Regions from separate parts of the Mesorhizobium sp. ANAO-SY3R2 genome, predicted to be linked through region 2. Evidence: predicted binding sites of a transcription regulator. Region 2 holds the regulator's gene; the other holds the start of a gene.

Region 1 (14,588 bases), 1.1 Mb from region 2:
CCCTGAAAAGCTGCGCGTCGTCACCCCCGATGTCGGCGGCGGCTTCGGCACCAAGGCCTTCGCCTATCGCGAGCATGCGCTGGTGCTGGAAGCTGCGAAGCGCCTCGGCCGTCCGGTCAAATGGGCCAGCGACCGCACCGAACACTTCCTCACCGACGCGCAAGGCCGCGACAATGTCGTCACCGCCGAAATGGCGATGGACAAGGATGGCCGCTTCCTCGCCCTGCGCGTGAAACTGCTTTCCAATGTCGGCGCCTATATCTCGCAATACGGCCCGATCATCGCTCATATCGGCGCCAGCATGTCGACCGGCGTCTACGATATCCAGGCTCTCGACGTGTCCATAGTGGGCGTCTACACCAACACCTGCCCGGTCGATGCCTATCGCGGGGCAGGGCGCCCGGAAGCCGCCCTGCTGGTCGAGAAGCTGGTCGATGCCTGCGCCCGCGACCTCGGCCTCTCCGTCGACGAGATCCGCCGCCGTAACTTCATCCGCCCCGAGCAGTTTCCCTACCGCACCCAGGCCGGCCGGCTCTATGACGTCGGCGAGTTCGAGGGTCACATGAACCTGTCGATGGAACGCGCCGGCTGGGCCAGCTTTCCGGACCGGCTGGCAGAGGCCAAGGCGAGGGGAAGAATCCGCGGCATCGGCATGGCGACCTATATCGAGGCCTGCGCCTTCGCAGGCTCCGAACCGGCACGCGTCGAACTCAACGCCGACGGCACGGTTTCGGTCTTCATCGGCACCCAGTCCAACGGCCAGGGCCATGCCACGGCTTACGCCCAGTTCGTATCGGAAAAACTCAACCTCGACATCGCCAAGATCATCGTCCGCCAGGGCGACACCGACGAGCTTGCCAAGGGTGGCGGCACCGGCGGCTCGCGCTCGATCCCGCTCGGCGGCGTCTCCGCAGCCCGCGCCGGCGAGGCGTTGGCCGACAAGCTCAGGAAGCTGGCCGCCGATGAACTGGAGGCCGCCGCCGCCGACATCGAGCTGGACAATGGCGAGGCGCGCATCGTCGGCACCGACCGCTCGATCGGCTTTGCAGCACTCCATGCCGCGGCGAAAAAGCCTGATGATCTCAAAGCGATCGGCGAGTTTGTTCAGGACGAGGCGACCTATCCCAACGGCACCCACATCTGCGAGGTCGAGATCGATCCCGAGACCGGCGCGACAGAAGTCATGGCCTACACCATCGTCGACGATTTCGGTGTGACCGTGAACCCGATCCTGCTTGCCGGCCAGGTCCATGGCGGCGTGGTGCAGGGTATCGGCCAGGCGCTCTCGGAAGAAGCCGTCTATGGTGAGGATGGCCAGCTTCTCACCGCGAGCTTCATGGACTACGCCATGCCGCGCGCCGACACCGTGCCCTCGTTCCATTTCGAAACGCGTAACGTGCCCTCGACCACCAATGCGCTCGGCATGAAGGGCGCGGGCGAGGCGGGCACCATCGGCGCGACCCCGGCCGCCCTCAATGCCGTCACCGATGCGCTCTATCGCGCCTATGGCATCGGCCATATAGAGATGCCGGCCACCCCGGTTCGAATCTGGGCGGCGATAGAGGCGGCCCGGCACAAGTGAAGCATCAGACAGTTCAAGCGGCCCGGTCGCCGCTTTTCGGTATTGCGTTAAAAGTCGTCTCCGTTGCCATCTTCGTCGGCATGTCGACCGGCATCAAGGCGGCTGGCGATGTCCCTGCCGGTCAGATCGTCTTCTATCGTTCCTTCTTCGCCATCTTTCCGATCCTGATCTTTCTCGCCTGGCAGCGCGAACTCAGCACTGCATTCGTCACCCAACGCCCGGTGAGCCATATCATGCGGGGACTGGTCGGCGTCTCCGCCATGGGCTTCGGCTTTTTCGCGCTGACGCACCTGCCGCTGCCTGAGGCAATCACGCTCAACTATGCCCAGCCGCTGCTGGTCGTTGTTTTCAGCGCGCTTTTCCTCGGCGAGACGGTGCGCATCCATCGCTGGACGGCGGTCGCCGTCGGGCTCCTCGGCGTGGTCATCGTCTCGTGGCCCAAGCTGACCTTGTTCACATCGGACGCCGGCCTCGGCGACCGGGAGGCCCTCGGTGTCGTGGCAGCCCTCATCGGCGCTTGCCTGTCGGCTGTTGCCATGCTGCTGGTCCGCAAGCTCGTCCATACCGAGCGGACGGCTACAATCGTGCTCTGGTTCTCGCTGACGGCCAGCGGGATAGCGCTGTTCAGCATCCCTTTCGGCTGGCAGTCGCTGTCGTGGCAGCAGACAGCATTGCTCGTCACCGGCGGCGTCTGCGGCGGCATAGCTCAGCTCTTCATGACCGAAGCCTACCGCTATGCGGAGGCCTCCACGGTCGCGCCCTTCGAATACACCTCCCTGATCCTCGGGATCGGCGTCGGTTATCTCGTGTTCGGAGATTTGCCGACGATCCACACGCTGGTCGGCGGCGCCATCGTCATCGGTGCGGGCATCTTCATCATCTGGCGCGAGCGACGCCTCGGTCTCGAACGCCAGGCGGCCAAGAAGGTGTCGGTGCCGCAGTAGTCACGAACCACTCAGTTCCCTGAGCTTAGCCTTGACCTCCAGGAAGTCACGCCACGCGAGTTTCTTGTGCGCGGGATTTCTCAACAGATAATCCGGATGCAGCGTAGGCATGACCGGGATCACCGTGCCGCTTGCGGTGGTGTGGGTCTTCCAGTTGCCGCGCAGCCGAACAATGACATCAGGCGAGCCGGTCAACAGCTTGGCCGGAAGCCCGTCCAGGGTCACCAGCACCTTGGGGTTGGCGAGCGCGATCTGGCGCTCGATGAAGGGACGGCAAATCTCGGCTTCGTGCGGCGTCGGCGCGCGGTTGCCCGGCGGCCGCCACGGGATCGCATTGGCGATATAAGCCGATTTGCGGTCGAGCCCGATCGCCGCGAGGATGCGGTCGAGCATCTGCCCCGAACGGCCGGCAAAGGGCAGGCCCTCGAGGTCCTCGTCGCGACCGGGAGCCTCGCCCACCAGCATCAGCTCCGCCTGCGGGTTGCCGTCGGCGAACACCAGGCTCTTGGCGGTGGTCTTGAGGTTGCAGCCTTCGAAACCTTCCATGATCTGGCGAAGTTCGTCGAGCGTAGTTGCCTTCGAAGCGAGTTCCCGCGCTGCTGCCGCCTGCGCTTCGTCGGGTACGCTGGCGGACGCCATCGGTCGCGACGGGGCAGCGGCGAACCTGTCGTTCCTCGCCGGAACGGCCTCGGAGCGTCCTGCCCCTGATGGCGTAGCCCGTGCAGCCTGTTGCGCAGCGGCGGTCTGCTGCCGCACATTCTCGGCAAATCTGTCTATCGGATCGTCGGCAAGCGCATCATCGACACCCGCCTCCGCATAGAAGGCGAGCAGATCGCGCAGATCCGGACGTTCGTATCCCGAAATGGAGGCCATGGCTCTTTTTCGGCCTTCGGACGCCGATTTGCAAGTTCAAGACGAGGGAATGCGCGGGTCCTGCACCAGATAAAAGCGCCAGCGCGGCGTGTAGTCGGTCACCAGGAAACTGAAGTCGGCCAATTCGCCCGGATCGACCTTGCCTTCGGTGAAACGCAGGCGGTCGTAGGGCTCGAAGTCCCGGCTGTATCGGGAAAAGCTGTTCGACGAGATGTTGGCGCTGTCGGTCCGCCTCTGGTCGAACGATAGTCCGTCGCCGAAATCGCTTGGCTTGCCCTCGATCTCTTGCAGTTCGAATTCGAACTCTACCCAGGCCTGGCCGCTGTTGTTCACCGCCTCGATGCGCATGAACATGATGCCGTTGGCATAGAAACCGGTGCTATCGTACGGCCTTATCGGGCGGATGGTCCGCATCGTCAGCGTCACTGGCGAAGAGGATTCCAGTTCTTCCCTGATGACGAGCGGGTCTTCCCGCGTGCCCTTGCCGGAGACCGATGTGATGCGAAAGCCGCCGAGTTCGTCGGAAAACGAATAGGCTCCGGCGGTCCAGACTTTCTGGTCGTCTTCGGCCTCCTGCGCACGGCTTTCAGTGGTCAGGCATACTGCAATAAGGAAGAAGGCCCCGGCCAAGGTCTGGCACAGGGGGCTGAAGCGATTCAGTCCTGTCCTGCAAGGCACATTGGGGCGCATGAAGACTCTATGGACGGATAGGCTGACGAGCATCACCTGTCGCCGACACTACGGTCAGGCACAAATCGTCGGAAAGCGAAATCTTTTGATCTTTACGTTTACGTAAGATATTTCGCTGTTTGAACGGTGCTCCTAACCTAAATAGCCGATGTGCGGATCGGTCTCGTTTGACCTTTGCCAATCATACGCTATGGAGCGCGTAGCCAACAGAATGCCCTAGGGACAGGGTCAGCCAGCGCGGAGGGATTGATGAGCGAAGTTGAACGCGAGAGCATGGAGTTCGACGTGGTCATCGTCGGCGCGGGTCCGGCGGGTCTGGCAGCGGCGATCCGGCTCAAGCAGGTCAATCCCGAGCTTTCGGTCGTCGTCCTGGAAAAGGGCGGCGAGGTCGGCGCGCATATCTTGTCGGGTGCTGTCGTCGATCCGATCGGCATCGACCGCCTGCTGCCCGACTGGCGCGAGGATCCCGACCATCCGTTCAAGACGCCGGTCACCGACGATCATTTCCTGATCCTCGGGCCGGCAGGTTCCGTCAAGCTGCCCAATTTCGCCATGCCGCCGCTGATGAACAATCACGGCAACTACATCGTCTCGCTCGGCAATGTCTGCCGCTGGCTGGCGACCAAGGCCGAGGCACTCGGCGTCGAGATCTATCCCGGCTTTGCCGCCGCCGGCCTGCTCTACAATGACGAGGGTGCGGTCACGGGCGTCGTCACCGGCGACATGGGCGTCGAGCGCGACGGCAGCCACGGTCCCGCCTTCGCGCCCGGCATGGCGCTGATGGGCAAGTACGTGCTGATCGGCGAGGGCGCACGCGGTTCGCTCGCCAAGCAGCTGATCGCCAAATACGACCTCGACGCGGGCAAGGAACCGCAGAAATTCGGCATCGGCCTCAAGGAATTGTGGCAGGTCGCGCCCGAAAAGCACAAGCCGGGCCTGGTCCAGCACTCGTTCGGCTGGCCGCTCGACTTCAAGACTGGTGGCGGCTCGTTCCTCTATCATCTCGAGGACAACATGGTTGCGGTCGGCTTCGTCGTCCATCTCAACTACAAGAACCCCTATCTCGCGCCCTTCGAGGAGTTCCAGCGCTTCAAGACGCATCCGGCGATCCGCGACACCTTCGAGGGTGGCAAGCGCCTGTCCTACGGCGCGCGCGCCATCACCGAAGGCGGCTACCAGTCGGTGCCGAAGCTCAGCTTCCCCGGCGGCGTGCTGATGGGGTGCTCGGCTGGCCTGGTCAACGTCCCGCGCATCAAGGGTTCGCACAACGCCGTGCTGTCGGGCATGCTCGCCGCCGAACATGTTGCTGACGCGATTGCCGCCGGCCACGCCAATGACGAGCTTGTTTCCTACGAGGCAGCCTGGCGCTCGACCGACATCGGCAAGGACCTCAAGAAGGTCCGCAACGTCAAGCCGCTGTGGTCGCGCTTCGGCACGCTGCTCGGCGTTGGCCTCGGCGGCCTCGACATGTGGCTCAACACCTTGTTCGGCGTTTCGCCCTTCGGCACGCTCAAGCACGGCAAGACCGACGCCCAGTCGCTCGAGCCGGCGTCGAAGCACAAGAAGATCGACTATCCCAAGCCCGACGGCGTGCTGACCTTCGACCGCCTGTCGTCGGTGTTCCTGTCCAACACCAACCACGAGGAAGACCAGCCGGTCCACCTCCAGGTCAAGGACATGGAACTGCAGAAGCGTTCGGAATATGGCGTCTTCGCCGGCCCCTCGACGCGCTACTGCCCGGCTGGTGTCTATGAGTGGGTCGATGCCGACGGCAACGCCATTGCGGGCGATCTCGGCCATGCCGATGCAAAGTTCGTCATCAACGCGCAGAACTGCGTCCACTGCAAGACCTGCGACATCAAGGACCCCAACCAGAACATCAACTGGGTGCCGCCGCAGGGCGGCGAGGGGCCGGTCTACCCGAATATGTGATTGGCCGAATATTTGATTGGTAAGGCGGCTCGCTTCGGCGAGCCGTTTTGCATTGGAGCACCGCGCGTCCGGATGGCCGGGCGGCGCTTTCGATGTCAGAGCCTGCTCATCGGGGAGGTTGCACAGATACGGTCTGCGTTTCGGCCTCTTCGGCCGACGGCGGCGTCTCGCGGAACGAGAACTCGACCAGCAGCGGCCGGTGGTCCGAACCGGCGTCCGCTTCCATAGTCACCGAATGCACGACTACGTCGCCCTTGGCCATGATGTGGTCGATGGTGAGACCGGCGAAGCGCAAGGCGTCGGGCAGCATCAAGGTCAGCCAGGTTCGTCCGGCGGCCGGCATCAGCTTGAGGTCGCCTGCCTTGGCGACGCGCGCCACCGCTGCACTCCATGGCGTGGCGTTGAAGTCGCCGCCGAGGATCGCATTTTCGCCTAGCGTGGCAAGGTTTTCGCTCAGCACGCCGATCTGGCGCGATTGCTCGTACGGCCAGGGCCAGCCGAGGTGGAGGGCAGCGATGTCGCTCGTGCGTCCGCCGAAATCGACCGTGGCAATCGCCAGCGACCCGTTGTCGAAGCACTTCGGCTCGCCGCCCTCGGCAAAGGGCCGGCGCGATAGGATCGCCCCGCCGAACACCTTGCCGGGATGCGGGCAGAGCATATGGTGAGGATAGCGCGCAAACAGCGGCGCGAGCTTGTTCTCCCACATCGCCGACACTTCCTCGAAGGTGATGACGTCGGGCTGCGTGCGCCCGACGAGCGACAGCACCTTGGCGGGCTCGGTGTTGTTGAAGCGCAGGTTCATCTGCAGCATCTTGTAGACCGGCCGGTTCGAGCTACGTGGCTCGAATGCTGCCTGCACCGGCCCGATGCCGGGAACAGGGAGCGACGATGTCGTCGCGATTGCCGCCATGCCAAACAGCAGTGCCATGACGGCTTGCCAGCGCAACGACGTCGCCAGCAGCGGCAGTGCCGCCAGCATCATCAGGACCGCCAGGTGCACCCTGAAGTGTGCGAACGAATCGAGTGCCGGATGCCAGGCGCCGAACAAACCGGCGACCAGCGGAACCGAGGCAAGCATCATCGCCGAGAAGCAGGCGATCTTTCCGAATGTGCGCAACGTCGTCATTCCTGCTTCATTCAGCAAGAAATGCGGCCCATTGATGATCAAGGGGCAGGACTTTTACTGGAACGCCGTCTCCGAGAAACTGCGCAGCTTGCGCGAATGCAGCCGTTCATTGGGCATTTCGGCGAGCTTTTCCATGGCGCGGATGCCGATGGTCAGATGCTGCGCCACCTGCCGCTTGTAGAACTCGGTCGCCATGCCTGGCAGCTTCAGTTCGCCATGCAGCGGCTTGTCGGAGACGCACAGCAGCGTTCCATAGGGTACGCGGAAGCGGAAGCCGTTGGCGGCAATCGTCGCCGATTCCATGTCGAGCGCGATCGCCCGCGACTGCGACAGCCGCTGCACCGGGCCACGCTGGTCGCGCAGTTCCCAGTTGCGGTTGTCGATGGTCGCCACCGTGCCGGTGCGCATGATGCGCTTGAGGTCGTAGCCCGACAGCCCGGTCACTTCCGCGACCGCCTCCTGCAGCGCCACCTGCACCTCGGCCAGCGGCGGGATCGGCACCCACACCGGCAGGTCGTCGTCGAGCACGTGGTCCTCGCGCACATAGGCATGCGCCAGCACATAGTCGCCCAGCGCCTGGGTGTTGCGCAGGCCGGCGCAGTGGCCGAGCATCAACCAGGCATGCGGCCGCAGCACCGCGATATGGTCGGTGATCGTCTTGGCGTTGGAGGGGCCGACACCGATATTGACCATGGTGATGCCGGCGTGCCCGGGCTTCTTGAGATGGTAGGCCGGCATTTGCGGCAGCCGCGGGGGTGGCGTGCCTTGGGAAGGCGCGGTCTCCCCCGCCTTCGTGACGACGCCGCCGGGCTCGACGAACTCGCTGTAGCCGCCGCCGCCCTTGGCCATCAGGTCGCGCGCCAGCACCACGAACTCATCAATGTAGAACTGGTAATTGGTGAACAGAACGAAGTTCTGGAAATGGTGCGGCGTGGTCGCCGTGTAGTGCGCGAGGCGATGCAGCGAATAGTCGACGCGTTGGGCGGTGAACACCGAGAGCGGCCGCGCGTCGCCCGGAATCAGCTCCAGGGTGCCGTTGGCAATGTGGTCGTCGGTGCCGTCGAGATCGGGCACGTCGAACAGGTCGCGGATCGGGCGCTGGATCCGCTCGGCCGCCGCACCGTCGACATGCGTGCCTTCGAGGAAGGCAAAATGCAGCGGGATCGGCGTCGAGGATTCCGAGACCGTGATCGGCACGCCGTGGTTGCGCATGATCAGCCCGATCTGTTCGACCAGATAGGTCTCGAACAGGTCCGGGCGGGTGATCGTCGTGGTGAAATTGCCGGGCGTTGGCATGTGCCCATAGGCCTGGCGGGAATCCACCTGCGAGTAGGACGAGGTGATGACACCTATTTCCGGGTAGCAGGCGCGGAAGCGCCTGGCTGGGGTGCCATGCGCGAGCGATGCGAATGCCTCGCGCAGGAAGGCGGTGTTGCGCTCATAGAGCTTCTTCAACGCTGCAACCGCTTCAGCCGCATCGGTGAAGCTCTGCCGTGGGAACGGCTCCGGCGTGAGGATGGATTCTATGGGTTCAGGATAGATTCGCTTTTCCATGACCCATTATAGAGAGCAATTGTGACAGTTGGGAGAGGGTAGAAGGTGTCTGTTTCCTCGCGAATTTAGCCGCGCTGCAAACTGACCAGCAGTACGAAGCCGACACCGCCCTTGCGCGCCTTTGGCGCCTCGATGGTCGAGCCCGCGTCGCCGCGCAACTGCGGGACGGCGAGCACCGGAGCGGCGAGAACCAGCAGGATCAGCAGGGCACGCGGCAATAGCCTGAGCACTTGTACGATCTGGGTCGCGGGGCGGGTCATCTGGGTTTTCTTTTCGTTTGAAACGGGTTGATCGCGTTACTTGCGAAGAGGCGGCTTGCAGGTCAGGCCTTCTTCGAACACGCACGGCACCACGTTGCCGATGTCCCACGAGCGGGCAGGGCGGCTTACTTCGGCGACAAGCGTGGCAAACATAAGGCCAAACAGGGCAGTCAGCAGACAGACGATGGTGAACCTGCGCGCGAGCATGGATGTGTCCCCTTCAATGGGAAGGAATATGCGTCACGCCGACTGAACGGCTACTGAGGCCGCCGTTCATCTTCGGTTCAAATTTATTGACAAGCCTTAATGTTTGCGGAGGGTTGCGTTTGGGTCGGCTGCGCATATCTCAAGTGCATCGCACAATATGGAGCCTGCAGCATGCCCACTCAGACATTGCCGATCGAACTCTACTACTGGCCGACCCCCAACGGCTGGAAGATCTCGATCATGCTGGAGGAACTCGGCGTTCCCTACACGGTCAAATACGTCAACATCGGCAAGGGTGAGCAGTTCGAGCCGTCGTTCCTGAAGATTGCGCCCAACAACCGCATGCCGGCGATCATCGATCCCGAAGGTCCGGCCGCCGACGGCAAATGGGGCAACGAGCCGATCTCGATCTTCGAGTCGGGCGCGATCCTGCAATATCTCGGCCGCAAGTTCGGCAAATTCTATCCAGCCGATGAGCGCGGCCGCGCTGAGGTCGACCAGTGGCTGTTCTGGCAGGTCGGCGGGCTCGGGCCGATGGCTGGCCAGGCCCATCATTTCCGCCAGTATGCGCCGGAGAAGAGCACCTACGGCATCGACCGCTACACCAATGAGGTCAACCGCCTCTATGGCGTGATGAACAAGCGCCTGGCCGACCGCGAGTTCCTGGCCGGCGCCTATTCGATAGCCGACATGGCGGCCGTGGGCTGGATCAAGCCGCACAAGAACCAGGGCCAGGATCTCGAGGACTTCCCCAATCTCAAGCGCTGGTTCGAGACGATGCTGGCCCGGCCGGCGGTTGCGCGGGGCCTTGTCGTCGGCGAGGAATATCGTCGCAGCATTGCCGACGACAAGGAAGCGCAGAAGGTGTTGTTCGGTCAGCGGGCGAGGGCGTGAGGAGCGAATAGGGAATAGTGGGTAGCGAATAGGGATTGGAGGCTGGCTCCGGCGGGTGCCAGCCTTCTTTCTACTCACTACTCGCTATTCCCTATTCCCTATTCGCCCTACAGCTTCATCCAATTCTGCGTCTTGCAGATCAGGCCGCCGAGCACGCAGCCCTTCATTTTGAGATTGGAGCCGGCCAGCGAGGCCTTGCCGGTATAGGTCTTGTCGTTGGCCGGGTCGGTGATCTCGCCCGAATAGGCGCTGCCGCCATCGGCATCGAACGTGCCGATCTTCTTGCCGGCGTGCTTGCCGTCTTTCAGCGTGATGCAGAAGCTGCCGCCGCAGGGGGCGATGGCCGCGGTCGCGCCGGCTTCCGTCTTCCAGCTGCCTTCGATCGGATCGGCATGGGCCGCACTTGTTAGCACTCCGGCCAGCATCATGGTGGCAGCCATGGCCAGGCTTATCTTGCGAAGCATTCAATTCCTCCCTGATGGTGTCTTGCGCACAGGCGTCTCCCTCGCCTGATGCTTACGCAAACGTAAGCGTAATTTAGCGCCCGCCAGAACGGAAGTGGTGCCGTAGCGGAAGATCGAAGCATTCTTTAACCACCCGAACGCCCCCGCCATGGCTGAATCTTCACGCTGCGTGGGAGAAGAATGTCGGGCGTGGTTATCAAAGACTTTCGCCGCAGCGCGCGAATTTTCATCGCATTTTCTTCAAATTCCATGCGCTGCAAGGACTCCTATCCTTAATGAATTCCGCCATTTACCCTTTGTTTTAGGTTTGTTTTCCTCGGGTTAAGCAAGCCGTTTAACGGCGGATTCAAGGCTCGCCGGCATCCTCCAAAACATCGAAAGGGCAACTCCGGGGGACACCAGGGAGCCGCTCTCGGGAGATGGACAGGGGATAAGAAAATGGCACGTTTCGAGATATTTGAAGCTGGCTTCGGCGCGATGGGAACCACCGCTCAGGCCGACATTCTTCTGGAACTGGGCATGATGTATGCGACCGGCCGCGATTGCGCCGTCGATGTCGTGGCCGCCCACAAGTGGTTCAACATCGCCGCGATCAAGGGTTCCGCCCGCGCCGCCGAACTGCGCTCCGAGCTTTCGGGAGCGATGTCCAAGGCCGACATCGCCAAGGCCCTGCGCGAAGCGCGCGAATGGATGACGATGCACTAACAGATCTTCCGGGGGGGAAGACCGGAGCCACCGCAGGGCGGCTCCCAACAACAAGAGCGCGACGGCTTGAAGGACGGGCGAGGCGCGCCAGGACTAAAAAACAGGGCAGGCGAATTTCCGACGTGGCCAAAGAGCCGCGCGGAGCATTCCAGGAAAAAGCCGCGACCGATCGAAACAAGATCGGCGCGGTTTTTTCCGTTTTGAGCGTGCGTTTTCTCCACTTCGTCTCCCACGATTGCCTGCGAATGCGCTTGCAGGCACAATGTCCTGACGCCCATGCGCCAAGACAAATCCTGGCGGAAGTGAAAGGTCATCGGCGAGTTGCACGTAAGGCGCGAATCCGGCATTTCCGGTGCGCCTAAAGGAGAGGAAACATGCATCTGAAACGTTCTATCGGCGCATTGCTCGCGCTGTCGCTCAGCGCCGGCGTCGCTTTCGCCGACGACATCACCTTTGCCGTCGTCGGCCCGATGACCGGCCAGCTCGCCAATATCGGTGACCAGTTCAAGCAGGGCGCCGAAGCCGCCGCCAAGGCGATCAACGAAAAGGGTGGCGTGCTCGGCCGCCAGATCAAGCTCTCGATCGAAGACGACGTCTGCGATCCCAAGCAGGCCGTTTCGGTGGCCAACCGCATCGTCGCCAACGGCATCAACTTCGTCGACGGTCATGCCTGCTCGGGCTCGAGCATCCCGGCTTCGGCTGTTTATGCTGAGAGCGGCACGCTGATGATGTCGCCGGCGTCCTCGAACCCGGTCATGACCGACGATGCCGCCAAGAAGGGCTGGCCGACGATCATGCGCCTCTACACCCGCGACGACGCGCAGGGTGCCTTCATCGGCCCGTGGATCGCCAAGAAATATGCCGGCAAGAACGTCGTCATCCTTCATGACAAGAGCGCCTACGGCCAGGGCGTGGCCGATGCGGTCAAGTCGACGATGAACGCCTCCGGCCTCAATGAACTGCTCTACGAAGGCCTCAATGCCGGCGAGAAGGACTATTCGGCGCTCGTCACCAAGCTCAAGGAACTCAAGGCCGACGTCGTCTATTTCGGCGGCTACCACCCCGAGGCCGGCCTGATGCTGCGCCAGTCGGCCGAGCAGGGCCTCAAGTTCCAGCTGATCATGCCCGACAGCATTGCCTCGCCGGAATTCTGGCAGATCGCCGGCCCGGCTGGCGAAGGCACGATGTTCGTGTTCCCGTCCGATCCGCAGGCGAAGCCCGAGGCCAAGGAAGCGGTCGAGAAGATCAAGGCCGGCGGCTTCGTGCCGGAAGGCTTCACGCTGTTCTCCTATGCCGTCATCCAGGCTTTCGCACAGGGCATCGAGCGCGCCGGTTCGGACGATCCGATGAAGGTCGCCGAGGCTCTCAAGGACGGTAAGCCTATCTCGACCGTCGTCGGTGATGTCGTCTTCGACGAGAAGGGCGATCTCAAGAACGCCAGCTACGACATCAACCAGTGGCACGACGGCAAGTACGCGCCTATCGCGCAGTAGGCTTTTCCGGGAAATTCCAAACTGTGGCAATGGCCGGGCATGTCCCGGCCATTGTCGTTTCTACGGGCTTGGCGCAAGATGAGCCGATTGCGCGGCCATCGGCCACTGGGTTCGGTGCGGTGCATCATCCATCGAAATCAGGAGGAAAGTCACAATGAGTCTTCGCATCAATGATACTGCCCCGGACTTCAAGGCCGACACTACGGATGGCCCGATCGCCTTCCATGAATGGATCGGTGACGGCTATGCGGTCCTGTTTTCGCATCCCAAGGACTTCACCCCGGTCTGCACCACCGAGCTCGGCTACATGGCCGGGCTGAAGGCTGATTTCGCCCAGCGCAATGCCAAGATGATCGGCATTTCGGTCGATCCGGTCGAGAACCACCACAAGTGGAAGGCCGACATCGAACAGCTTTCCGGCAACAAGGTCGACTATCCGATGATCGGCGACCCGACGCTGGCCATCGCCAAGCTCTACGACATGCTGCCGGCCAGCGCCGGCAACAGTTCGGAAGGCCGCACGCCCGCCGACAACGCCACGGTGCGTTCGGTGTTCGTCATCGGTCCGGACAAGAAGATCAAGCTGATGCTGACCTACCCGATGTCGACCGGGCGCAACTTCGACGAAATCCTGCGCGCGCTCGATTCCATCCAGCTGACAGCCAAGTACCAGGTCGCCACGCCGGTGCAGTGGCAGCCGGGCGAGGACGTCATCGTTACCGCCGCCGTGTCGGACGAGGACGCCATCAAGCGCTTCGGCTCGTTCGAACGCGTGCTGCCTTATCTGCGCAAGACCAAGCAGCCGACCGCCGGCTGATTACTTGCACCGCAATGCGAAGCCGCTCGCCCCGAGCGAGCGGCTTCAGCTCATGCCGACATAGCGGCCGGGGCGGTGATTGATCGCAATGATCAGGTTGAGCACCGCAGCGCCCACCACAGACAGCGCGACCTTGTCGATCTCGATATAGAACAGCGACACCACGAGGATGACGAGGTCGACGCCGAGCTGGAAGTAGCCCGCGCGGATGCCGTAATTGTCCTGCAGATAGAGCGCCAGGATGTTGAAGCCGCCAAGCCCGGCGCGATGGCGAAACAGCACCAGCAATCCCATGCCCATCAATCCGCCGCCGGCAATGGCCGCATAGAGTGGGTCCAGATGGCTGATGCCGATCCACTCGGGTGTCAGCCGCGACAGTACCGAAATCAGTGCCACTGCCGCAAACGTCCTGATCGCGAACGGCCAGCCCATGCGTTTCACCGCGAGATAGTAGAACGGCAGATTGATGACGAAGAACACGGTGCCGAAGCCGTAGCCGGTCACATACTGGATGAGAAGCGCCAGTCCTGCCGAACTACCGGTGATCAGCCCGGCATGGGTGTAGAGAACCAGTCCGAGCGCTACCAGCATCGTGCCCGTCAGCAGCGCCAGCACGTCCTCGTAAAGCCTGTGCGGCACAGAATCGCCATTGGTTTCGGTCACGGGCCAGCCTGTTGATGGTTGCAGCAATCCAGCCCTAAGACTTCGACCCGAAAATCGAAACCGGTTTTCGGGTTGAAGTTGCGCTGCATCAAGCAGTTTCGCTTATTCCTCGAAGCGCACCAGCACGGTGCCATCGGTGACCTGCGCGCCCTCGGCGGCGATCTCGTGGATCGTGCCGTCATGGGTCGCATTGATGGTGTGCTCCATCTTCATCGCCTCCAGCACCAGAAGTGGCTGGCCCTTGCTGACCTTGTCGCCCTTGGCGGCGCGCACCAGCTTGACCAGTCCCGGCATCGGCGCACGCATGCTGGATGCGCCTTCGCCGATCTCGGCCGCGCGTGCGAACGGATCGCTGATGGCGAAGTCGAAGGAGCGGCCACCTTC
Region 2 (14,588 bases):
TCGTCATCCAGGAAAATGTACGCGATCTCGGCCAAGGCTTGGTCGATGTGCTGGAGCCGACCGCCCCAGGCCGTAACATCCGCGCCAAGGGCCTGGACTTCAAGCAGGGCGACCTCATCCTCAATGCCGGACGGCTGCTCGACCCGGCCGCCCTGTCGCTCATCGCTGCCGCCAACCACGCGCAAGTCGAGGTCACCAGCGCCCCGCTGGTCGCCATCATAGCGACGGGCGACGAGCTTTTGCCGCCCGGGAGCAACCCCGGTCCCGATCAGATCATCGCCTCCAACGCCTATGGGGTCGCCGCGATCGCGCGGTCGGTCGGAGCGCGCGTACTCGACCTTGGAATCGCCGCGGACCGCAAGGATGCCATCGCAGCCCTCGTCGCCAAGGCGCTGGAGGCGCGGCCGGACGTCATCGTAACCCTTGGCGGCGCGTCAGTCGGCGACCACGACCTGGTCCATGAAGTGCTCTCCGGCCTTGGCATGGAGCTGGATTTCTGGAAGATCGCCATGCGCCCCGGCAAGCCGCTGATGTTCGGTCGCCTCGGCGACACGCGTTGCATCGGCCTGCCCGGCAACCCGGTCGCCAGCCTGATCTGCTCGCATATCTTCCTCAAGCCGCTGCTGGCACAACTCGCAGGCCGGAGCTATGCACCCGATATCAGGCAGGCTGTTCTGGACCGACCGATGAGCGCCAACGATCAGCGCCGGGATTATGTCCGGGCGACAGCCCGCGATACCCCGGACGGCTTGGTCGCGACGCCATTCGCGGTGCAGGATTCGTCGATGCTGCGGACGCTCGCCGACGCCAATTGCGTCATCATCCGCGAACCTTTCGTACCGGCGGCCGAACCTGGCAGTGCCTGCAGCGTACTGATGCTGCGCTGAACATAGCGCCTCGCCCTTCACCAAATATAAACAGTTGCAGAACACAACTGGAACATATAGCGTTTGTTCCGGGTTTGTTTTTCTTTCGATTCCCTCGGGGGTGGCCATGCTGACGCGCAAACAACACGAGCTTCTGCTGTTCATCCATGAGCGGCTTAAAGAGACGGGCATCCCTCCGTCCTTCGACGAGATGAAGGAGGCGCTCGACCTCGCCTCCAAGTCGGGCATCCATCGGCTGATCACCGCGCTCGAAGAACGCGGCTTCATCAGGCGCCTGCCCAACCGGGCGCGCGCGCTCGAAGTATTGCGCCTGCCCGATTCGATCGCACCCGGCCTCAACGCGGCGCGCAAGTTCTCGCCCAGCGTCATTGAAGGCAGCCTTGGCCGCAAGCCCGAGCCGTCGCGCTCGCTTTCAGCCGGAAACGACGACGATGCGGGTTCGGCAGTGGCAATCCCGGTGATGGGGCGTATCGCGGCCGGCGTGCCGATCGACGCCATCCAGCACAAGACGCACTCGATCTCGGTGCCGCCGGACATGATCATGGGCGGCGAGCACTACGCGCTCGAGGTCAAGGGCGACTCGATGATCGAGGCCGGCATCTTCGACGGCGACACGGTCATCATCCGCAATGCGAACACCGCAAATCCCGGCGAAATCATCGTGGCGCTTGTCGACGACGAGGAAGCCACACTCAAGCGCTTCCGGCGCAAGGGCGCTTCGATTGCACTCGAGGCCGCAAACCCGGCTTATGAGACCCGCATCTTCGGGCCTGACAGGGTCAAGGTTCAGGGCAAGCTGGTCGGGCTGATCCGCCGCTATTGATTGACAGCCGCTTGCGTAGGCAGCAGAGCCTGGTTTGCGGAAGCCAGCTTGCGCCTTCCTGGGTCTTCGCGCTGATAGGGAGGCAAGCCTCTTGCCTCTCGGGAGAACTGGCGTTGCACATGCCATGGGCGGTAGGGCTCGTTCACGGCATGGAGGATCTCAAGCTTCGGGTTCCGGCCTGTCGAGGCCTGCTGCACGAATATCGCGGCACTCCCGAGCCGCGCCAATTGGCGGGTGGTTATGATTTCGGCATCCGAACCAGGACAAACATCCCTTGCCGTGGCGTCGGCCACAACGACAAGGGCGGCCTCGGCACAAGCACGCCTCGCTGAGGCCACGTTTTCCGCGTGAGCGATCCGGATGCGTGGCGCAAGTTCTGACAGGCACAGGCCGTGTCCACAGACAAAGGCCGGGTCGGTTTTGGACAGGTTGTTGCTGCCCGGATCGGTGCGCCGGGGCCCCACCACATCTTCCGATCCCAGGACTCGCTTCCAGTTGTCGAGTGTGAACTGGCTCGGCCGTGGGCGGTTGACAGCCAGTTGCCCGGTGCCTGTCCTCACCCCAATCAGCCGACCGTCCTCTGAGACCAGCACATCGGGTGTCGTGGCAAAGGGCAGCGTGAGGACCACCAGAAATGCGAACGGCAGGGCGGCAGCGCGCAAAAAGGTCGTGGCCGCCGATGCGGCGACGAGCGCTATTGTTGCGAAAACAACCGACAAGGTCGAGACCACCCCCACGGCATCGATGGGCGAGCGCTCGGAAAACCATTGGGCGGTTGCGATCATCGCCTGCAACCCGAAACCCATGACGTCGAGGAAAATGCCGTCCAGCCCAAGCGGCATTAAGATTCCGACGCCCACCGCAAAGGGCATGACCAAGGTGGAAACGATCGGCATGACCGCCAGATTGGCGAAAAGGCTGAGCGGCGAGACGCGTTGGAAATGCCATGCGCCGAAGACGCTGGTGGCGAGCCCGGCGATCAGCGAGGTGGCGACAAGGCCAACGGCTGCGGCGGCCAGCCAGCGCCAGATTTTGGCCGGCACCGACCTTTGCACGAGCGGCTGCGCCCGCCCCTCGCGCCAGTCCGACCACCAGGCATAGGCTGCCACGAGCGCTGCGGTTGCGGCAAACGACATCTGGAAACTCGGCCCGACCACCTCATGCGGCGAGACCAATATGACCACGATGGCCGAGACCGCGAGATTGCGCATGGTCAGCGCCGCCCGGTCGAACAGGACGGCCGTCAGCATGACGGCCAGCATGATGAAGCTGCGCTGGGCTGCTACCTCTGCGCCCGAGATGAAGAGATAGCCGCCAGTCGCGGCCAACGCTGCGCCTGCCGCGTATTTCTTTACCGGGCGGCGCGACGTGAAACCGGGAAAGGCTGCGAAGCCCAGCCGCATCAGCAACATGACCGTGCCGGCGACCATTGCCATGTGCAGCCCCGAAATCGAGATGATGTGGTAGAGCCCGGTGCGTCGCAGCGCTTCGTTGATGTCCTCGGGGATGCCGCCGCGCACGCCGACGACCAATGCCGCGGCGATCTCGCCCTCGGCGCCACCGATCCGACCGCGAATGCGCTCGGCAATCCGGTTGCGCGTATTTTCAACCCAAACCAAGGCTCGACTTGCGGCCGATGCTGCTTGCGAGGATGGGGCAAGCGTCGGCCCCTTCATGAAAAAGCCGCTGGCGCCAATGCCATCAAAATAGCTTTCGAAGGAAAAGTCGTAGCTGCCCGGCCGCACCGGACCGGATGGCGGCATCAGCCGGACGTAACCGGTCACAGTCGAACCTACGAGCACGCCCTCGGGAACCTTGCGCGCGGTGAGGCGCACCCGCTCGGGCGCGTAGCGCAGCTTGGGCCGCTTGGTCGAGGAGACATCGATGGTCAGGCGGGTGCGTCCAGTGCCTAGATGGTCGATCTCGACGACGCGACCGCTGAGCGTGGTCGACACCTCTGCGCCGAGCATCATCGTCGCCTTGCGGGAGGTCTCGAGCTTGGCCACGCTGACACCGATCAGGAAGATGGCGATAGCGGCGAACACATAGTGGGCAAGCCGATGCGACCGCGCGAAAAGGGCAAGCAAAACCGCAAGCGCGGAAGCTGCTACCAGCGGCGGCGGGCTCGGTTCGGTCGGCAGGTTGAAATAGACCAGTGCGCCGATTGCCAAGAGCACTGGAACAAACAAAAAGGCAGCGCCACGGTCGAGTTCGGTTTCGAATGCGCTGGTCAAGCGCGACAGCGTGAGCTGCCGTATGGCGGAATTCGACGCCCCCCGCAGCCACGTCAGCAATTCGGCAGACGGCTTTTGAAGCGGCTGTGCCTCCTCAAGCCTTGGAACTACATATGGACCTGACTGAAAATACCCGATGGGTGTAGGCGCAGAAAACCGTTCTGCCGCCAGCAAGTCGCGCTCGCTGGCCTCGATCACCGGATTTTCACCGGCTTGCCCCTCCCGCACGCGCTTGCCCATCGGGCCTGCCCCTTGCGCCCCTGACCTTCTATGCTACATCAACGCCACCGAAACGCCATGCGCCGCCGGTCTTCCGACCGGGCGACGCCATGCCTCCCGTGGAAATAGCTATGTCCGTCGTCACCCGCTTCGCCCCATCACCAACCGGCTACCTGCACATCGGTGGCGCGCGCACCGCGCTGTTCAACTGGCTCTATTCCCACCACACCGGCGGCAAGATGCTGCTGCGCATCGAAGACACCGACCGCGAGCGTTCGACCGATGCGGCGACGGCTGCCATCCTCGAAGGGCTCACCTGGCTTGGCCTGACCTGGGAAGGCGAGCCGATCTCGCAGTTCGAGCGCGCGCCACGCCACCGCGAGGTCGCGGAAGAACTCGTGCGGCTGGGCAAGGCCTACTACTGCTATGCCTCGCAGGAAGAACTGACCGAGATGCGCGAGAAGGCCCGCGCCGAAGGCCGGCCGCCCCGCTACGACGGCCGCTGGCGTGACCGCGATCCGTCCGAGGCGCCGGCAGGCGTCAAGCCGGTGATCCGCATCAAGGCACCGACGGAAGGCGAGACTTTGGTGCGCGACCGGGTGCAGGGCGACGTTCGTTTCCCCAACAAGGATCTCGACGATTTCATCATCCTGCGTTCGGATGGCGTGCCGACTTACATGCATGCGGTCGTCGTCGACGACCATGACATGGGCGTCACCCACATCATCCGCGGCGACGATCACCTGACCAATGCCGCGCGCCAGACGATCATCTATGTCGCCATGGGCTGGGACGTGCCTGTGATGGCCCATATTCCGCTGATCCATGGTGCCGACGGCGCCAAGCTGTCCAAACGTCACGGCGCGCTCGGTGTCGATGCCTATCGCGCCATGGGCTATCTGCCCGAAGCCCTGCTCAACTATCTTGCCCGCCTTGGCTGGAGCCACGGCGACGACGAGGTGATGAGCATCGAGGACATGATCCGCTGGTTCGAGATCGAGGACGTCAACAAGGGCGCTGCCCGCTTCGACTTCGCCAAGCTCGAGGCGCTGAACGGCGTCCACATGCGCCAGATGGATGACCAGAAGCTGTTCGACATCTTTGTCGCGACCCTGCCCTATCTGCCTGAAGGCGATGCGATCCTCGGCAAGCTCGACGACAAGCTCAAGGCGCAGCTGCTGGCGGCAATGCCGGGCCTCAAGGAACGCGCCAAGACGCTGGTCGAACTGGCCGACGGCGCGGCCTTCCTTTTTGCGGAGCGCCCGCTTCCCCTGGACGAGAAGGCAGCAGGCCTCCTGGCCGGGCCGGCCAAGGACGTACTCAAGGGCGCGCATGCGGCGCTCGCCGGTGTCGACTCAGCCTGGAGCGCTGCCTCGGCGGAAGCTGCGATCCGCGAGTTCGCCGGCCGCGAAAACCTCAAGCTCGGCGCCGTCGCACAGCCCCTGCGGGCCGCTCTGACGGGCAAAAGCACGTCACCCGGCGTGTTCGACGTGCTTGCCGTTCTGGGTCGGGACGAAAGTCTCGCCCGCATTTCCGATCAAATCGATTAGGTCAGCAATGCTTTCCTAATTTTGCATTGAATTCAGGCTTTTGCGGTGCAACATTGTGGCAACAGGCCAATTTGGAAGCAGCGGGGGAAGCTGGAAAGCGGGTTCGAGCGTTCCGGGCCAATCTGGTTGCCTTGTTAAGAATATTGCGCCGCCCTGCGGCAACTCAGGACTAAGGAGTATGCGATGACTGATTCAACCGCCAAACTGGACTTCCGCGGCCAGACCCACGAGTTCAAGGTCCGAAGCGGAACGGTCGGGCCGGATGTGATCGATATCGCATCGCTCTATGCCACCACCGGCGCCTTCACTTACGATCCGGGCTTCACCTCGACCGCCAGCTGTGAGTCGGAGATCACCTTCATCGACGGCGATGCCGGAGTGCTGCTGCACCGCGGCTATCCGATCGATCAGCTAGCCGAGCATGGCGACTTCCTCGAGGTCTGCTACCTGCTGCTCTACGGCGAACTGCCGACCAAGGCGCAGAAGGACGACTTCGACTATCGCGTGACGCGCCACACCATGGTGCATGAGCAGATGTCGCGCTTCTTCACCGGCTTCCGCCGCGACGCGCACCCGATGGCCGTGATGTGCGGCGTGGTCGGCGCCCTGTCGGCCTTCTACCACGACTCGACCGACATCTCCGATCCGCATCAGCGCATGGTGGCTTCCATCCGCCTGATCGCCAAGATGCCGACGATCGCGGCCATGGCCTACAAGTACCACATCGGCCAGCCCTTCGTTTACCCGAAGAACGAGCTGAACTTCGCCGCCAACTTCCTGCACATGTGCTTTGCCGTGCCGTGCGAGGAGTACAAGGTCAATCCGGTGCTCGCCCGCGCCATGGAGCGCATCTTCATCCTGCACGCCGACCACGAGCAGAACGCCTCGACCTCGACAGTGCGTCTTGCCGGCTCCTCGGGCGCCAATCCGTTCGCCTGCATCGCGGCCGGCATCGCCTGCCTGTGGGGCCCGGCGCATGGCGGCGCCAACGAAGCGGCACTCAACATGCTGGGCGAAATCGGTCACGTCGACCGCATTCCCGAGTTCGTTGCCCGTGCCAAGGACAAGAACGATCCGTTCCGCCTGATGGGCTTCGGTCACCGCGTCTACAAGAACTACGATCCGCGCGCCAAGATCATGCAGAAGACCACGCATGAAGTGCTCGGTGAGCTCGGCATCAAGGACGATCCGATGCTCGACGTAGCGATGGAACTCGAGCGCATCGCGCTGACCGACGAGTACTTCATCGAAAAGAAGCTCTACCCGAACATCGATTTCTATTCGGGCATCACGCTGAAGGCGCTGGGCTTCCCCACCACCATGTTCACGGTGCTGTTCGCGCTCGCCCGCACGGTCGGCTGGATTGCCCAGTGGAAGGAGATGATCGAGGATCCGCGCCAGAAGATCGGCCGTCCGCGCCAGCTCTACACGGGTGCTACCGAGCGCGACTACGTGCCTATCGCCAAGCGCTGAGCGCAGCGACAAACCTGACGAAAACGCCCGCCAAATCGGCGGGCGTTTTTCATTTAAGGATATGTTTGAGGACTGCTTCGGCGGCGATCTCGCCGGAGGGACGGCCGGTGGCCATTAGCCGCCGCACCTCGGCAAAGCCGTGCTTTTGCCAACGCCGCTGGTCGGTGTCGTCGAACAGTACTTCGACATAGCGCGCCATCCATTGCGGCCGCACATACTGGTTGTAGTGCTCTGGCACGACGGGCCGGTCGGCAATCAGGTTGGGCAACGAGGCGCTCCAGACCGTGATCAGCCCCTGCGCCATGCGCATGAAGGGGTCGAGCTTGTAGTTCGACATCATCGGCACGCCGGCAAGCGCCAGTTCGAGTGATACCGTTCCCGATGCGATCAGGGCCGCATCGGCCTCGCCGAAGGCCTGCCATTTGTGCTGGCTGTCCAGAATGATCTCGGGCTTTTGCGGCCAGTGGGCAACGGCAGCTTCAACCAGCTTGGCGACATGCGGCACCGTCGGCAGCAACAGCCGCAACCGATGCCCCCTTGCCCTGAGGATCGAAACGGTCTCACCGAAGGGCTCGATCAGGCCACGTACTTCGCTTCTGCGCGACCCAGGAAGCAGCAGCAGGGTCTTTTCGCGATCCGCGGAGAAGCTGCGGTCGCGTTCCTGCATGGCCGCGGCGAGCGCTACGCCTGGATCGCTTGAAAGCCTGTGACCGACGAATGTGCCATATGGACCACCAAGGCGTGCCAGTTCGGACGGCTCGAACGGCAGGATGCAAAGCACCTCGTCGACATGCGGCTTCATTGCCTTGGCGCGGCCCGGCCGCCAGGCCCAGACACTCGGACATATATAGTGGACGATGGGGATGCCGGGCGCCAGCGCCCTGACCTTCTTCGCCACGCGTAGCGAAAAATCGGGGCTGTCGATGGTAACCAGGCAATCGGGCTTTTCAGCCGCGACAAAGCGTGCGGTCTCGCTAATCCGCCGCATCAGGCGCGGCAGGTCGCGGATGATCGCCGACAGCCCCATCAGCGCGATCTCGCCGGCGTCGAACAGCGGCGAAAGACCAAGCTCTTGCAGATGGCGGCCACCGGTGCCGACGAGTTTGACCTCACGCCCGCTCAGGCGCTGCAGCGCACGCACCAGGTCGGCCCCCAGAAGATCGCCCGACTCCTCGCCGGCGACGATGGCGATCTTGAGCGGCCGCTCGTTCATTCCTCCCCCTCCTCGCCGGTAAGCCCGACGACGAAAAGACCTAGCCGGTCGGCCCGGGCAACCATCTCGCCGAAATCGAGAACCAGCGAGCGCCCGGCCTCGACCCCGATGCCAACCAATCCGGCGGCATGGGCAGCGTCGATGGTGGCGGGGCCGATCGTCGGCAAATCGGCACGCAATTCCTGGTTGGGCTTGGCGCTCTTGACCAGAACGCCGCGCTTGCGACCGGCGATGCGGCCATTGTCCCGCAGGTCGCGCACGCGTTCCAGGAGAAGGTCCGTACCCTCGATGCCTTCAAGGGCTATGGCGCGGCCGCCAATGGCGACCGCTGCCTGGCCGATATCCAGCGCACCGATAGCGCGGGCGGCCTTCAGGCCGGCATTGAGGTCGGCCCAATCGGACTTCATGGGCGCGTGGGCCCCCATCCGACCGACCGTGGCCAGAAGGTCGGGGACGATCTGGTGCGCTCCCAGAACCTTGATGCCATTGTCTTCGATGGTGTCGACAAGAATACGCAGCAGGCCGTCGTCGCCCCGCGTCAGCGCCGCCAGCGCGCGCGGCAGGATGCGAAGCAGCGACACTGACGGCCTCACCGCGCGCCACGCCGGGCGCCGGCTGATGGCGCCGGCCAGAACCGCATGGGTGATACGGTGGCGCTTCAGCAGTGGCAGAAGCGCTGCAAACTGCTCGACGGCGAGTGTTTCGCCGTCATAGCCAGACAGGCTGGTGCCCGGATCGATCTCGCCCGCGATTCTTACGATGAACGGCTGGTGGCCGGCCTCGGCCAGACTATCTGCGACGTTGACCGGAAGCCGGCCGCTGCCAGCAACGACAGCGACCCGGTCGGCCGCGGAAAGCTCAAATCTGTTCTCGCCCTCAGCTTTCGTCATTGGCGTCGTCATCGGAGACGGCGTTTCTGAGCGGCGGGACGGTGAAGTGGCGCTTGCCGCGCGCCTGGATGAAATCAAGCAGATCGCGCACGATTGGCGAGTCCGCGAACTGGCGTTCCACGTCGGGGATGTTCTCGCCAACCGCGCGGGCCGGATCGAAGATCATCTTGTAAGCCTTGCGCAGGGCAAAGATCTCGGCGCGCGCCACGCCCGAGCGCTTCATGCCGATCACGTTGAGTCCACGCAGGCGGGCGCGGTTGCCCATCACCATGCCATAGGGAATGATGTCGCCATCAACGATCGCCGCACCACCGACAAAGGCATGGTGGCCGATGCGCGTCATCTGGTGGACGGCGGAAAGGCCACCCAGGGTGACATTGTTGCCGACCTCGACATGGCCGCCCAGCGTCGCCACATTGGCCATGGTGACATTGTCGCCAACCACGCAATCATGGGCGATGTGCGAATAAGCCAGGAAGTGCCCATTGTCGCCGACCGTGGTCTCGCCACGGCTGGTATCGGTGCCGACATGCATCGTCACACCTTCGCGGATCGTGCAGTTCTTGCCGACGATCAGCGTCGTGCGGCCGCCCTTGTGCTTGTTGTTCTGCGGCGCAGCACCGAGCGTTGCCATCGGAAACACCTTGCAGCCCTCGCCCAAGGTAGTGGCACCCATGACCGAGACATGGCTGACCAGTTCGACGCGGTCGCCAATGACGGCGTCGGCGCTGACATGGCAAAAGGGGCCCACGCGAACGCCTGCGCCAAGGCTGGCACCCGGCTCTACAACGGCGGCGGGATGGATGAATGTCTCGTTCTGCATTGAGCTAGGTCTTATTCCTTTGGCACCATCATGGCCGCCACCTCGGCTTCCGCAACCGTGGCACCATCGACGCGTGCATCGCAGGCAAACTTGAGGATGTTGCCGCGCTTCTTGATTTTCCTGACGTGGATTCTCAGCTGGTCACCGGGTACGACAGGCTTGCGGAACTTGGCCCCGTCGACCGTCATCAGATAGACCAGCGACGGGCTTTCATCGACCACCAGACGCAGGCAGATAGCACCTGCCGTCTGCGCCATCGCTTCGATGATCAGCACACCCGGCATAACCGGCTGGCCCGGGAAATGACCCTGAAAATGTGGCTCATTGAAGGTGACGTTCTTGATGCCGACGGCCGAGTCGTCGCCGTCGATGTCGACGATGCGGTCGATCAGCAGGAACGGATAACGGTGCGGCAGCAGCTTGAACAGGCCGAGAATGTCGACGGTTTCGAGCGTCTTGGTTGCCTGGTCAGTCATTTTTCCCGCCCTCCTTCGATTTTGCCTTGGCCAGTTTGTTGATCAGCGCAAATTCGCGCATGGCCATTTTCATTGGTTTTGCCGGAAAGCCCGCCCACACTTCGCCCGCCGGCACGTTGTGCATGAGCCCGCTGCGCGCCGCCAACTGGGCGCCCGCCCCGATTGTCAGGTGATCGGCCAGGCCGACCCCGCCGCCCATCATGACGTTGTCGCCGACATTGACCGAGCCCGAAATACCGGAGAGGCCGGCGATGATGCAATTGCGGCCGATGCGCACGTTGTGCGCAATCTGGACGAGATTGTCGATCTTCGTGTTTTCGCCGATCACCGTATCGGCCATGGCGCCACGATCGACGGTCGAATTGGCGCCGATCTCGACATTGTCCTGGATAATGACGCGGCCGATCTGCGGCACCCGCTCGGGCCCACGCGGGCCTCCGGCAAAGCCGAAGCCATCCTGGCCAATCCGGGCGCCGGCATGGATGATGACGCCGTTGCCGATCAGCGCATACTGGATCGAACTGTGCGGACCAATGTAGCAGTCGCGGCCGACCTGCGAGGAACGGCCGACGACCGCATTGGCGGCGACCACCGTGCCACTGCCGACAGAAGCGTTCGGCCCGATGACGACACCGGCCTCAATGATGGCGCCGTCCTCGACATGGGCAGTCGGATCGATATGCGCAAATGGCGAAATACCGGTCTCGCCGGTCACGCCAACCGGGCGCCCAGCATCGGGATAGATCAGCCGGCCGATGCGGGCGAACGCCTGCTGCGGCCGTGGCGTGACGAGGATGGCGATGCCTGAAGGCACAAGCGCAGCTACGTCCTGCGTGCAAAGCACCGCGGCAGCGTGAAGCGTCGCCAAAGGCGCCGCGTTGCGCTTGCCCTCGACAAACACCAACGCGCCTTCCCCACCATCAGTGGCGGAGGCAATGGTCGAAATCTCTATCTGGGAAAGACCGCTATCGGCCAGGGTGGCGCCGGTAATGTCGGCCACCTCGCCTGCCGTAAATCGGCGCGACGGCACAAAGAAAACCGGATCCGTCATGAAGTGCTGTTCCAGCTAGGCCGGGCAATCGGCTTCCGGGCCATGACAGCCCGGAAGCATGGTACCGCAAAATCAGAAGCGGGTCGAAATGCCGAAGTTGAATTCCTGCGTCTCGTCGGTGTCCTGCTTGGCCACCGGCATGGCGTAGTCGATGCGCAACGGCCCGAAGGGCGACGCCCAGAGCAGACCAACGCCGACCGAAGCGCGCCACTGCGACCCGACTGAGGCAGGATCGGCATCTGCGAGACCACTGCCGTAGAGAGTTGCCGCATCGGCGAACACAGCGCCCTTGAGACCGAAGCTCTCCGGGATGACCGGGATCGGGAATTGCGCTTCGGCGGACGCATTGAAGTACGTCGCACCGCCGAGATGATCGTCACCGTCAACAGGCCCGATGCCGTTGTAGGCGAAACCACGGATCATGCGGTCGTTGCTCTTGAAGTAATCGAAGACGCGCAGGTCGCTGTCCGAACCAAAGCCTTGAATGTGACCGGCGCCACCGGACACGAGACCGACGATGTCGAGTTCTTCCGAAAGCGTCTGGTAGTAGCTCGCGCGGCCGGTGAACTTGACGAACTTGGCATCACCGCCAAGGCCCGCCACTTCGGTCATGAAGTTACCATAGATACCATTGTGCGGGTTCTTCATGTCGTCGATCGTGTTGTAGACCAGCGTACCGCTGACCGACGATTTGATCCACGGGCTCTGGCGGACGCCATCGACGATAGCCTGCGACACGTCGCAGCTCCCAAGTGGCGCAGGGACACAACCGTCGTCAAGCTCGTACTTCTCCTGCGACAGATTGTAGGCGAGCTGCGTCGAGATATTGTTGGTGATCGGCAGACCGAAGCGGATCGTGCCGCCGGTGATGTCGCTGTTGTAGTCATCGTAATTGCGGGTCTGGCGATAGACGTCGAAACCAGCAGCGATACGACGGCCGAGGAAATACGGCTCGGTGAACGAGAAGCTGTAGTCGCGGGAATTCTTGCCGCCGCCGGCGGAGAACTTGATGAACTGGCCGCGGCCGAGGAAGTTGCGCTCGGTGATCGAGCCTTCCACCGACGGGCCGGCATTGTCGCCACCGGTCGAATAGCCGGCACCGATGGAGAACTCACCGGTCGACTTCTCGACGAGATCGACAACCAGCACCACCTGGTCGGGCTGCGAACCCGGAGCCGTGGAAATCTCTACGCGTTCAAAGAAATTCAGGGCTTCGAGGCGCTTCTTTGCGCGCTGGATGAGAACCTGATTGAAGGCATCGCCTTCGCTGACGTCGAACTCGCGACGAATTACGAAGTCACGCGTGCGTTCGTTGCCGCGAATCTCGATGCGCTCGACATAGGCCTTGGCGCCCTGGTCGACCGTATAGACGACGTTAATGGTGCGGTTTTCGAAATTGCGGTCACCACGCGGCGTCACCTTGGCGAAGGCATAACCCTTGCCGGCGACATTCTCGGTGATGGCGATGATCGAGTCCTCGACCTGCTTGGCGCTGTAGACGTTGCCCTTGCGGGTCTCAAGCAGAGACTGCAGCTGCGCGCCATCGACCTCGGGGATCGAGCTCTCGACGGCAACATCGCCGAACGTATAGCGCTGACCTTCATCGACCGTGATGGTGATGGTGTACTGGTTGGTTGCCTCGTCGAGTTCGCCGAAGGCGGAGACGACCTGGAAATCGGCATAGCCATGATTGAAGTAGAAGCGACGCAGCGCCTCTTCGTCGGCGCGCAGACGATCCTCGTCATAGATGTCGTCACGCAGCATGAACGACAGGAGCGACGAACGCTTGGTCGAGATGATGTCGGCCAAACGACGATCGCTATAGGCGTTGTTGCCGACAAAATTGACTGCCGCGATCTTGGTGCGACCGCCTTCATTGATCTCGAAGACCACGTTCACACGGTTTTCGCCGAGATCCATGATCTTGGTGCCGACAGTGACGTCATCACGACCGACGCGCTTGTAGGCTTCCTTGATCGCCGCTGCATCGGCTTCGAGCGCCGCCTGCGAGAAGGCGCCACGCGGCTTGAGCTGAACGGCTCCGGAAAGCTGCGCATCCTTGAGCTTCTTGTTGCCCTGGAACAGCACGTTGTTGACGACCTGATATTCAGAAACCTGAACCACCAGGGTCGAGCCGACCTGATTGATGCGGACATCCGAGAACAGACCGCTGCCGAACAGCGCCTTCACGGCGTCGTCGATGTCGGAGTTCGAGAACGACTTGCCCGGCTTGATAGCGATGTAGTTGCGCACGGTATCGGCATCGACGCGCTGATTTCCGCGCACTTCGACACGATTGACCACCGCGGCTTCCGCCGCCGACACGGCAACAAACTGGACTGCCACCGCGCCAGGAACGGCGAGTGCGGCGGACAGAGCGACCGCGGACGCGGCGCTAGCAAATTTCAATGCTGCCTTCATCGGGCTTAAAAACCTTTTCTCGAAGTCCCCACGGCGAGAAAACCGGACGTGCGGTGTTATTCCCATACCGTAATAACCGGATTTTCCCTACACGCAAGGCTTCTGGTTAATTTGGCCTTACTTCCCCTGCGAGCGTGACTTTCGCGTCACTCATACCCACCGGCATGGTAAACGCTCCCTCAACGGCGCCCGCTGCCTGCGCCAAATTCCTTCATGATATCAGCACCCAAACAGGTCGTTCCAAAAAACGAAGCCCATGAATGCAAGGACGAGAATCATCCCGACCCGGTATACCACCTCCATCGCCCGCTCCGAAACGGGGCGTCCGATCACTGCCTCGACCCCATAGAATGCCAGATGGCCGCCGTCCAGCGGTGGAATCGGCAAGAGGTTGAGAAAACCTATACCGACCGACAATAGCGCGACAAGCTGCACAAGCCATTCAAAACCAAGCTTGGCGGCCTTGCCGGCCATGTCGGCAATCTTCACCGGCCCGCCCAGTTGGCACTTGTCTTCACGGCCGACCAC

What was found. Region 2 encodes LexA, which represses DNA repair genes until DNA is damaged. Its sites were predicted from a motif close to TGTTCNNNNTGTGTTCNG; they were not measured.
Region 1: a site for LexA is predicted at 10,824-10,841, ahead of ABSY17_RS17995 (sel1 repeat family protein). Genes of this name have one in related genera too.

What each region holds. Positions count from the first base shown of each region.
Region 1 covers NZ_CP159955.1:2,690,128-2,704,715, reverse strand. Annotated here, with positions in the region: gene ABSY17_RS18050 (xanthine dehydrogenase family protein molybdopterin-binding subunit) at 1-1,582, shown strand, start outside; gene ABSY17_RS18045 (DMT family transporter) at 1,579-2,526, shown strand; gene ABSY17_RS18040 (uracil-DNA glycosylase family protein) at 2,527-3,399, opposite strand; gene ABSY17_RS18035 (hypothetical protein) at 3,436-4,089, opposite strand; gene ABSY17_RS18030 (electron transfer flavoprotein-ubiquinone oxidoreductase) at 4,339-6,021, shown strand; gene ABSY17_RS18025 (endonuclease/exonuclease/phosphatase family protein) at 6,128-7,147, opposite strand; gene ABSY17_RS18020 (AMP nucleosidase) at 7,202-8,701, opposite strand; gene ABSY17_RS18015 (hypothetical protein) at 8,767-8,961, opposite strand; gene ABSY17_RS18010 (hypothetical protein) at 8,998-9,168, opposite strand; gene ABSY17_RS18005 (glutathione S-transferase family protein) at 9,340-10,062, shown strand; gene ABSY17_RS18000 (DUF2147 domain-containing protein) at 10,170-10,526, opposite strand; gene ABSY17_RS17995 (sel1 repeat family protein) at 10,965-11,231, shown strand; gene ABSY17_RS17990 (ABC transporter substrate-binding protein) at 11,606-12,724, shown strand; gene ABSY17_RS17985 (peroxiredoxin) at 12,879-13,541, shown strand; gene ABSY17_RS17980 (YitT family protein) at 13,587-14,204, opposite strand; gene ABSY17_RS17975 (acetyl/propionyl/methylcrotonyl-CoA carboxylase subunit alpha) at 14,307-14,588, opposite strand, start outside.
Region 2 covers NZ_CP159955.1:1,609,716-1,624,303, reverse strand. Annotated here, with positions in the region: gene glp (gephyrin-like molybdotransferase Glp) at 1-887, shown strand, start outside; gene lexA (transcriptional repressor LexA) at 994-1,710, shown strand; gene ABSY17_RS12585 (ComEC/Rec2 family competence protein) at 1,704-3,944, opposite strand; gene gltX (glutamate--tRNA ligase) at 4,289-5,713, shown strand; gene gltA (citrate synthase) at 5,897-7,186, shown strand; gene lpxB (lipid-A-disaccharide synthase) at 7,236-8,399, opposite strand; gene ABSY17_RS12565 (LpxI family protein) at 8,396-9,289, opposite strand; gene lpxA (acyl-ACP--UDP-N-acetylglucosamine O-acyltransferase) at 9,276-10,112, opposite strand; gene fabZ (3-hydroxyacyl-ACP dehydratase FabZ) at 10,124-10,588, opposite strand; gene lpxD (UDP-3-O-(3-hydroxymyristoyl)glucosamine N-acyltransferase) at 10,581-11,639, opposite strand; gene bamA (outer membrane protein assembly factor BamA) at 11,712-14,060, opposite strand; gene rseP (RIP metalloprotease RseP) at 14,280-14,588, opposite strand, start outside.